DNA from 3 places in the Arthrobacter sp. RCC_34 genome. Region 1 is predicted to be linked to each of the others. Evidence: riboswitches for the same ligand, from Rfam matches in the RefSeq annotation. Region 1 holds a riboswitch; each other region holds the start of a gene.
What was found. A riboswitch is a leader RNA that binds a small molecule or an ion and turns the genes downstream of it on or off. The one in region 1 is predicted to bind S-adenosylmethionine.
Positions count from the first base shown of each region.

Region 2: another riboswitch for S-adenosylmethionine. It lies ahead of AB6732_RS09735 (homoserine O-acetyltransferase); the one in region 1 lies ahead of AB6732_RS03350 (aminotransferase class V-fold PLP-dependent enzyme).
Region 3: another riboswitch for S-adenosylmethionine. It lies ahead of AB6732_RS11185 (hypothetical protein); the one in region 1 lies ahead of AB6732_RS03350 (aminotransferase class V-fold PLP-dependent enzyme).

Region 1 is NZ_JBFUPW010000001.1:722,736-724,991, reverse strand. It holds gene AB6732_RS03360 (ribosome small subunit-dependent GTPase A) at 1-275, shown strand, start outside; gene hisN (histidinol-phosphatase) at 340-1,161, shown strand; SAM riboswitch class IV at 1,234-1,349, shown strand; gene AB6732_RS03350 (aminotransferase class V-fold PLP-dependent enzyme) at 1,389-2,256, shown strand, end outside.
Region 2 is NZ_JBFUPW010000002.1:193,976-196,231, forward strand. It holds gene AB6732_RS09735 (homoserine O-acetyltransferase) at 1-1,129, opposite strand, end outside; SAM riboswitch class IV at 1,140-1,254, opposite strand; gene AB6732_RS09740 (bifunctional o-acetylhomoserine/o-acetylserine sulfhydrylase) at 1,410-2,256, opposite strand, start outside.
Region 3 is NZ_JBFUPW010000002.1:544,251-546,506, reverse strand. It holds gene AB6732_RS11190 (VIT1/CCC1 transporter family protein) at 1-863, opposite strand, end outside; gene AB6732_RS11185 (hypothetical protein) at 915-1,217, opposite strand; SAM riboswitch class IV at 1,229-1,337, opposite strand; gene AB6732_RS11180 (helix-turn-helix domain-containing protein) at 1,580-2,155, shown strand.

The sequences.
Region 1 (2,256 bases):
CCTGGATCGTGGACACTCCCGGTGTCCGCTCCTTCGGGCTCGCGCTGGTGGATCCCGAGCGCATCCTGCAGGCGTTCCCGGACCTGGCGCCTGGCACCGAGGCCTGCGAGCGCGGCTGCAAGCACGGCGCGCAGGCGATCGGCTGCGGCCTGGACGCCTGGGTGGCCGAGGGCCACGCCGGACCCGCCGGCGCCTCGCGGCTGGAGTCGCTGCGCCGGGTGCTGGACGCCGGAACGCAGGAGGAACGCGAAGCCAAGGAGCTCGGCACTCCCTGACGGCGCGGTCACGTCCACGCCCCGGATGAGCTGGGATGCGTGCTTTGTGGGTACGGTTTAACCCATGATGGACTCCTCCCAGAACTACACCGATGACCTCCGGCTTGCCCATGTCATGGCGGACCAGGTGGATGCCCAGACCATGGCGCGCTTCAAAGCCCAGGATCTGAAGGTCGAGACCAAGCCTGATCTGACGCCGGTGAGCGATGCGGACCGGAGCGCCGAGGAGTACATCCGCGCCCAGCTGTCCCGGGCCCGGCCGCGGGATTCCGTCATCGGCGAGGAGTTCGGCACCACGGGCCACTCCTCCCGCCGCTGGGTGATCGATCCGATCGACGGCACCAAGAACTTCGTGCGCGGTGTGCCGGTCTGGGCCACGCTGATCGCCCTCATCGAGGACGACCAGGTGGTGGTCGGCGTCGTCAGCGCTCCCGCCCTGGGCCGCCGTTGGTGGGCTTCCAAGGGCCATGGCGCCTACACGGGCCGTTCCCTCGCCTCGGCCACTCGGCTGAAGGTGTCCGACGTCCACCGCCTCGAGGACGCCTCCCTGTCCTACTCCAGCCTGGGCGGCTGGAAGGAGCTCGGCCTGCGGGACGAGTTCCTCAACCTCCACGACACGGTCTGGCGCACCCGCGCCTACGGCGATTTCTGGTCTTACTGCCTCCTGGCCGAAGGCGCCGTGGACCTCGCCTGCGAGCCGGAGCTGAACCTCTATGACATGGCCGCGCTCGTGCCGATCGTCACCGAGGCCGGCGGCCGCTTCACCTCGCTGGACGGACAGGACGGGCCGTTCGGCGGCAATGCGGTGGCCAGTAACGGCATCCTCCACTCGGAGTTCCTCCGTCGGCTCAATCCCGGCCTCGACGATCTGCTGCAGGCCCCCTGATCAGGTCATATTCCACGTAATATTGGCGGCGCGTTCCTTCGGGGACGCGCCGCTGTTTTACGCTCGTAATCAGGTCACGAGTGCCAGCGCTAAACCCCGGTTTGCTGGCCGGCAACCCTCCAGACGCGGTGGGGTGCCCCGGGTGACGACCAGGCCGGCCACAGAAAGTGGTGCGGCAAGCGCGGTGCCCGCCTGTGCGGGCCCCTCCACGATGCAGAGGTCCCAGCATGTCCGTCAACACCCTTGCCCCCCGCTCCGCCGTCGCCGGAAGCGGACGCTCCCACGCGCCGTCGCTGGCCGCCAATCCGTTCGCGGCGGTCACCGGCGCGGAGATCCAGGCCCCGCTCATCCAAGGCGGCACGGTCCGGTACGCCAATCTCGATTACGGCGCCTCGGCCCCCGCGCTCAGCGTGGTGTCCGCCTACCTGAACGAGATCCTGCCCTACTACGCGAGCGTGCACCGCGGCGCCGGCTACGCCTCGCAGATCAGCACCTCGGTGTACGAGAACGCCCGGGAGATCGTGCGCGGCTTCGTGGGCGGACGCCCGGATGACCTGGTGATCTTCACGCGCAACACCACCGACTCGCTGAACGTGCTGGCGGGCTGCCTGCCCCAGCGCCAGGGCGAGCAGGCCGGTGACGTGCTCTACCTGGACATCGAGCACCACGCCAATCTGCTCCCCTGGCAGCGGGTCGGTCACCGGAGCCTGGTGGCGCGGGAGACCATCGCGGCCACCGTGGACGCCCTGCGCGAGGAGCTCGAGACCGGAGGCGTCGCGCTCCTGGCCGTCACCGGCGCGTCGAATGTCACCGGGGAGATCCTGCCGATCGCCGAGCTCGCCGCCCTGGCACACGAGTACGGCGCGCGGATCGTCGTGGATGCCGCTCAGCTGGCGCCGCACCGCCGGATCGACATCACCGCGCTCGACGTCGACTTCCTCGCCTTCTCCGGCCACAAGCTGTACGCGCCGTTCGGCGCCGGAGTCCTGGTGGGCCGTGCCGATTGGCTCGACGCCGGCACCCCTCACCTGCTCGGCGGCGGCGCCGTGCGGGAGGCCCGCCTCGACTCGGTCGTGTGGACCACCGGCCCGGCAC
Region 2 (2,256 bases), on a different contig from region 1:
CGCCGAGCTGGCCGGCCTCCGTGAGGAAGCCGTCGTGCCCGATCTCCGAGGCGATCCGGTGCACCGTGACGTCGCCGGGCAGCGCGGCCGCCAGGGCCTCCGACTGCCGGGGCAGATACAGCCGGTCGGACTCCACCGCGGCCACGAAGAACTCGACCGGGCTGTCCGCCAGCGCCGCCTCCACTCCCCCGCGGCCCCGGCCGACGTCGTGACTCATGAGCGCTTCCGTCAGGGCGATGTAGCTGTTGGCGTCGAAACGGCGGACGAGCTTGCCGCCCTGATGGTCCAGGTAGCTCTCCACCTGATACCGGCCCCGTTCGGCGAGGGCGGAGGCGCTGAGCGGCGACTCGCCCTCCTGGGGTTTGCGGCTGAAGCGGGCTTCGAGCTCCGCCTCGCTGCGATAGGAGATGTGCGCGATCCGGCGCGCCAGGGCCAGTCCCGCCTCGGGCGCCGGGCCGTCGTAGTAGTCGCCGTCCCGGAAGGCCGGGTCCTGGCGGATGGCGAGGGTCTGCGCCTGGGCCAGGGCGATCTGCTCGGCGGTGCTGTGGGCGCCGACCGCGATCACGGCGCATTTCCGGACCCGCTGCGGGAAACCCGCCGCCCATTCCAGCGCGCGAGCGCCGCCCATGGAGCCACCGACCACCGCGAACCACTGCCGGATGCCCAGCTGATCCGCGAGCCGCGCCTCGGCGACCGCCGCGTCGCGGAGCGTGATGAACGGGAACCGGGAACCCCACGGTTTGCCATCGGGGGCGGGGCTGGACGGCCCCGTGCTGCCGTTGCAGCCGCCGATGATGTTCACGGCCACCACGAAGAACCGGTCCGTGTCGATCGCGTGGCCCGGACCGACCAGGCCGTCCCACCAGCCTTCCTCGTCCGTGTCCCCCTGCGCGACGTGCGCGCTTCCTGTGAGGGCGTGCTGGATCAGAACGGCGTTGCCGGCGTCCGGCGCGAGTGTCCCCCAGGTCTCGTACGCGAGGGTGACGTCCGGCAGCTTCCCGCCGGCCTCCAGCTCCAGCGGCCCGACGACGGCGGTGCGCTGCACACCGTGGCGTTCGCCGGCGTCGCGCTCCTCGCGGGTGGTGGTGTCCCGCGCAGTGGACAGTGGACGGGATGCAGCGATGGTCATGGGGCCTCTATTCCTGAGTTTGCCCGCGCCGGCCGGCGCTGGGCCGAGTCTTCACCCGGGGCACCCCACCGCAGGAGGAGGGTTGCCGGCCAGCGAACCGGGGTTTGGCGCTGGCACTCGTGACTCTCGGACCAGTGTAAAGGATCGGGAGAGGCCGTTTCTGAAGATGACGCTTCATGAGACGGCCTCTCAGGATTTATGTTCGCCCAGGAGGCGGCGAGGGCCGCGCATTCCGAAGAATGCGCGGCCCTGTGGATGTCCCGCGGATGTCCCGAAGGGCTCAGACCGCAGCCTTGGCGGCCCGGAAACCGGCGTCCAGATCGGCCAGGATGTCATCGATGTGCTCGATGCCCACGGCGAGACGGACCAGGCCCGGGGTGACGCCCGCGGCGCGCTGTCCGGCCTCGCTGAGCTGGGCGTGCGTGGTGGACGCGGGGTGGATGACGAGGGAACGCACATCACCCAGGTTCGCCACATGCGAGTGGAGTTCCAGCGCGTCCACGAACGCCTTGCCGGCTTCGAGCCCGCCCGCGATCTCGAACGCCACCACGGCGCCGATGCCGTTGGGGCCGTACTTGCGTCCCCGCTCGTACCACGGGCTGCTCGGCAGGCCTGCGTAGGCGACGCGTTCGACGTCGTCGCGCGCCTCCAGGAATTCAGCCACCTTCAGCGCGTTCTCCACGTGGCGCTCGACGCGGAGGCTCAGCGTCTCAAGACCCTGCGCGATGAGGAACGCGTTGAACGGGCTGACGGCGGATCCGAGGTCACGCAGCAGCTGCACGCGGGCCTTCAGGATGTAGCTGAGGTTGGCGCCCAGCGCACCGTCCGCGCCGAGGTCACGGGCGTAGACGAGTCCGTTGTAGCTCTCGTCCGGGGTGTTGAAGCCCGGGAACTTCTCCGGGTCCGCGCCGAAGTCGAACTTGCCGGAGTCCACGATCACGCCGGCGATCGCGCTGCCGTGGCCGCCCAGGTACTTGGTGGCCGAATGCACCACGATGTCCGCGCCCCACTCGAGAGGCCGGATGAGGTACGGGGTGGCAAGGGTGTTGTCCACGATCAGCGGGACGCCGGATTCGTGCGCCACGGAGGCCACGCCCTCGATGTCCAGGATGTCCTGCCGCGGGTTG
Region 3 (2,256 bases), on a different contig from region 1:
GATGCGAAGAAGCAGAAACTGGACGAGGCGGCTCCCCAGGCGGTGCCGATCTCCTCATGCTCGTTCGTGGTTTCAGGGGCCTCGGGCTGCAAGGACAGGCTCGGGTCGCAGTCGCAGGTGAAACGGCCCATCCGTTCCGCGGCGCGGTGTTCGGCGGCCTCCCGGCTCATGCCGCGCGCCAGGTACACCAGGACGAGCTCGTTGTGTTCCAGATCGAGACGAGGGGCTGCGTCGAGCGTGATCTGCGTGGGGCGGCTGGCCTCCAGGAGCTCACGCTGCGAACGGACCGAGACGTATTCGCCCGCGCCCATCGAGAGGGCGCCGGCCAGCAGGCCTGCGACGCCGCTGAACAGGACCACCTGGCTGTCGACGCCGGTCGCGGCCATGCCCATGACGAGGGAGAGGTTGCTGACCAGGCCGTCGTTCGCCCCGAACACCGCGGCGCGGAACGTTCCCGACAGGCGGGCGCGGCCGCGGGTCGCGAGGCCTCGCACGACCTCTTCATGGATCTGCTCGTCGGCGGCCATGGCGGGCGTCGCATGCGGATCGGTCGCGTAGGGGGAACGGCCTTCGGCCCGCTGCGCCAGTGCCAGGACGAACACGGAGCCGAAGTTCCGGGCCAAAAAGCCCAGGAAGCGGCTGTTGAGGGAAGCATGGCGGGACTTGTCCGCCTGGTCGCCGAGCAGCGTGAGCCAGTGGGCTTCATGCCGGCCTTCGGCTTCGGCGAGGGCCAGGAGGATGGCCTTCTCCTCCCCTTCCCGGCGGGCGGCCAGATCGCGGTATACGGAGGCTTCGGCGCGTTCGTCCGCAAGGTACTGCTGCCAGCGCCGGATTTCGGCGGGCGAGGCCTGAGGGGTGTTCATGGGATCCTGCTCCTGAGGTGTGGTCGGAGGTGGCGCCCCATTGCGCAGCCCTCACTGTAGCGCGAAATTCCGCGGATTTTCGGACGGTTCACCGACGCTTCCGGTTTCGGTGGACCGCAATCCAGACAGTGGCAGCAGGCTGAAGTGGAGCTCCCGTCCGTCCCGCCGCCCCGCGGTCGCGACGCGGACCGTCAGCACGCCGTCGTGCTCCCAGGCTGGACGCCGGACCGCCCGGTTCAGCGCGTCGATCAGCTGATGCGGCTGCGCGCAGAAGTAGTGGTGGTCGGCGCCGTGGAGGAATAGAGTGACGCGGCCGCTCTGGAGGTCGACGGCAGGCAGGACGGTGACGGACATGAAAATCCTTGCGTGTGCTCTTGCCCCGCCAGGAGAACGGGGCCGCTTCTGCATCCGAGCCACCCGTGAACATGGGGTTGGCGGGTGGCCAGTCGGAGCTTGGCGCCACCTCTCGTGAAGCTGACTACACTGTAGCCGACGACGGCGGAGCGCGGCAGGGATCATCGGCTCGCGGACGGCCCTGTGACGCGGTGTTGAGCTGGGGAGACTCCGACGGGAACGGAACCGAGTTGAGGTGCAGGCATAACTTGATCCCTGGTACTAAACTCGCTTCCAGAAGCAGCCCAACGTGACCGGGAACACTTCCGTGCCCAACTCGTGGAACCCCCACCTCGAGCGGCGCCCGTGAATGAAAGGCCATCATGAAAGCCCTCCCCATCGAGCCGAGCAACGCGCCGATCAATATCGGGTCGCGGATCCGCGCGGCCCGCAAGGCTCAGCGCATGACAATCGAGCAGGTGGCCGACGTGACCGGTCTGACCAAGGGTTTCCTGTCCCGCGTGGAACGCGATCTCACCTCCCCGTCCGTAGCATCCCTGGTGACGCTCTGCCAGGTGCTCTCGGTCGACATCGGCGACCTGTTCGCGGCGACCGATGTGGCCCTGACCCGCGCGGACGAAGCGCCCAAGATCTCCTTCGGTGGTGACGGGATCATCGAGACCTTGCTCACCGCCCGTTCCGAACGGCGAGTGCAGTTGCTGAGGGGTGTCATCGAGCCCGGGGGCAAGGGCGAGTCGGAGCTGTACTCCGTGGACTGCGATGTGGACGTGCTGCATGTGGTCCGGGGCCGGATCGTGCTGATCCTCTCCAATGAACGCTACGAACTCTCCGCCGGGGACACCCTGAGCTTCCCTGGCCGTGAACCCCACACTTGGCTGAACCCGACCGACGAGGAAGTCGAGGTCCTCTGGGTCCTGGTCCCCGCCGCCGCGGCGTAGGGGTTTCGGGCGGAGGGCGAGGCTGGGACGGGAGCGCTCGCTGAAGAGTCGTTCTGTGCGGTGAACCCGCGAGGCCGGGGGTGGTGGTCCCTGAACTCGCT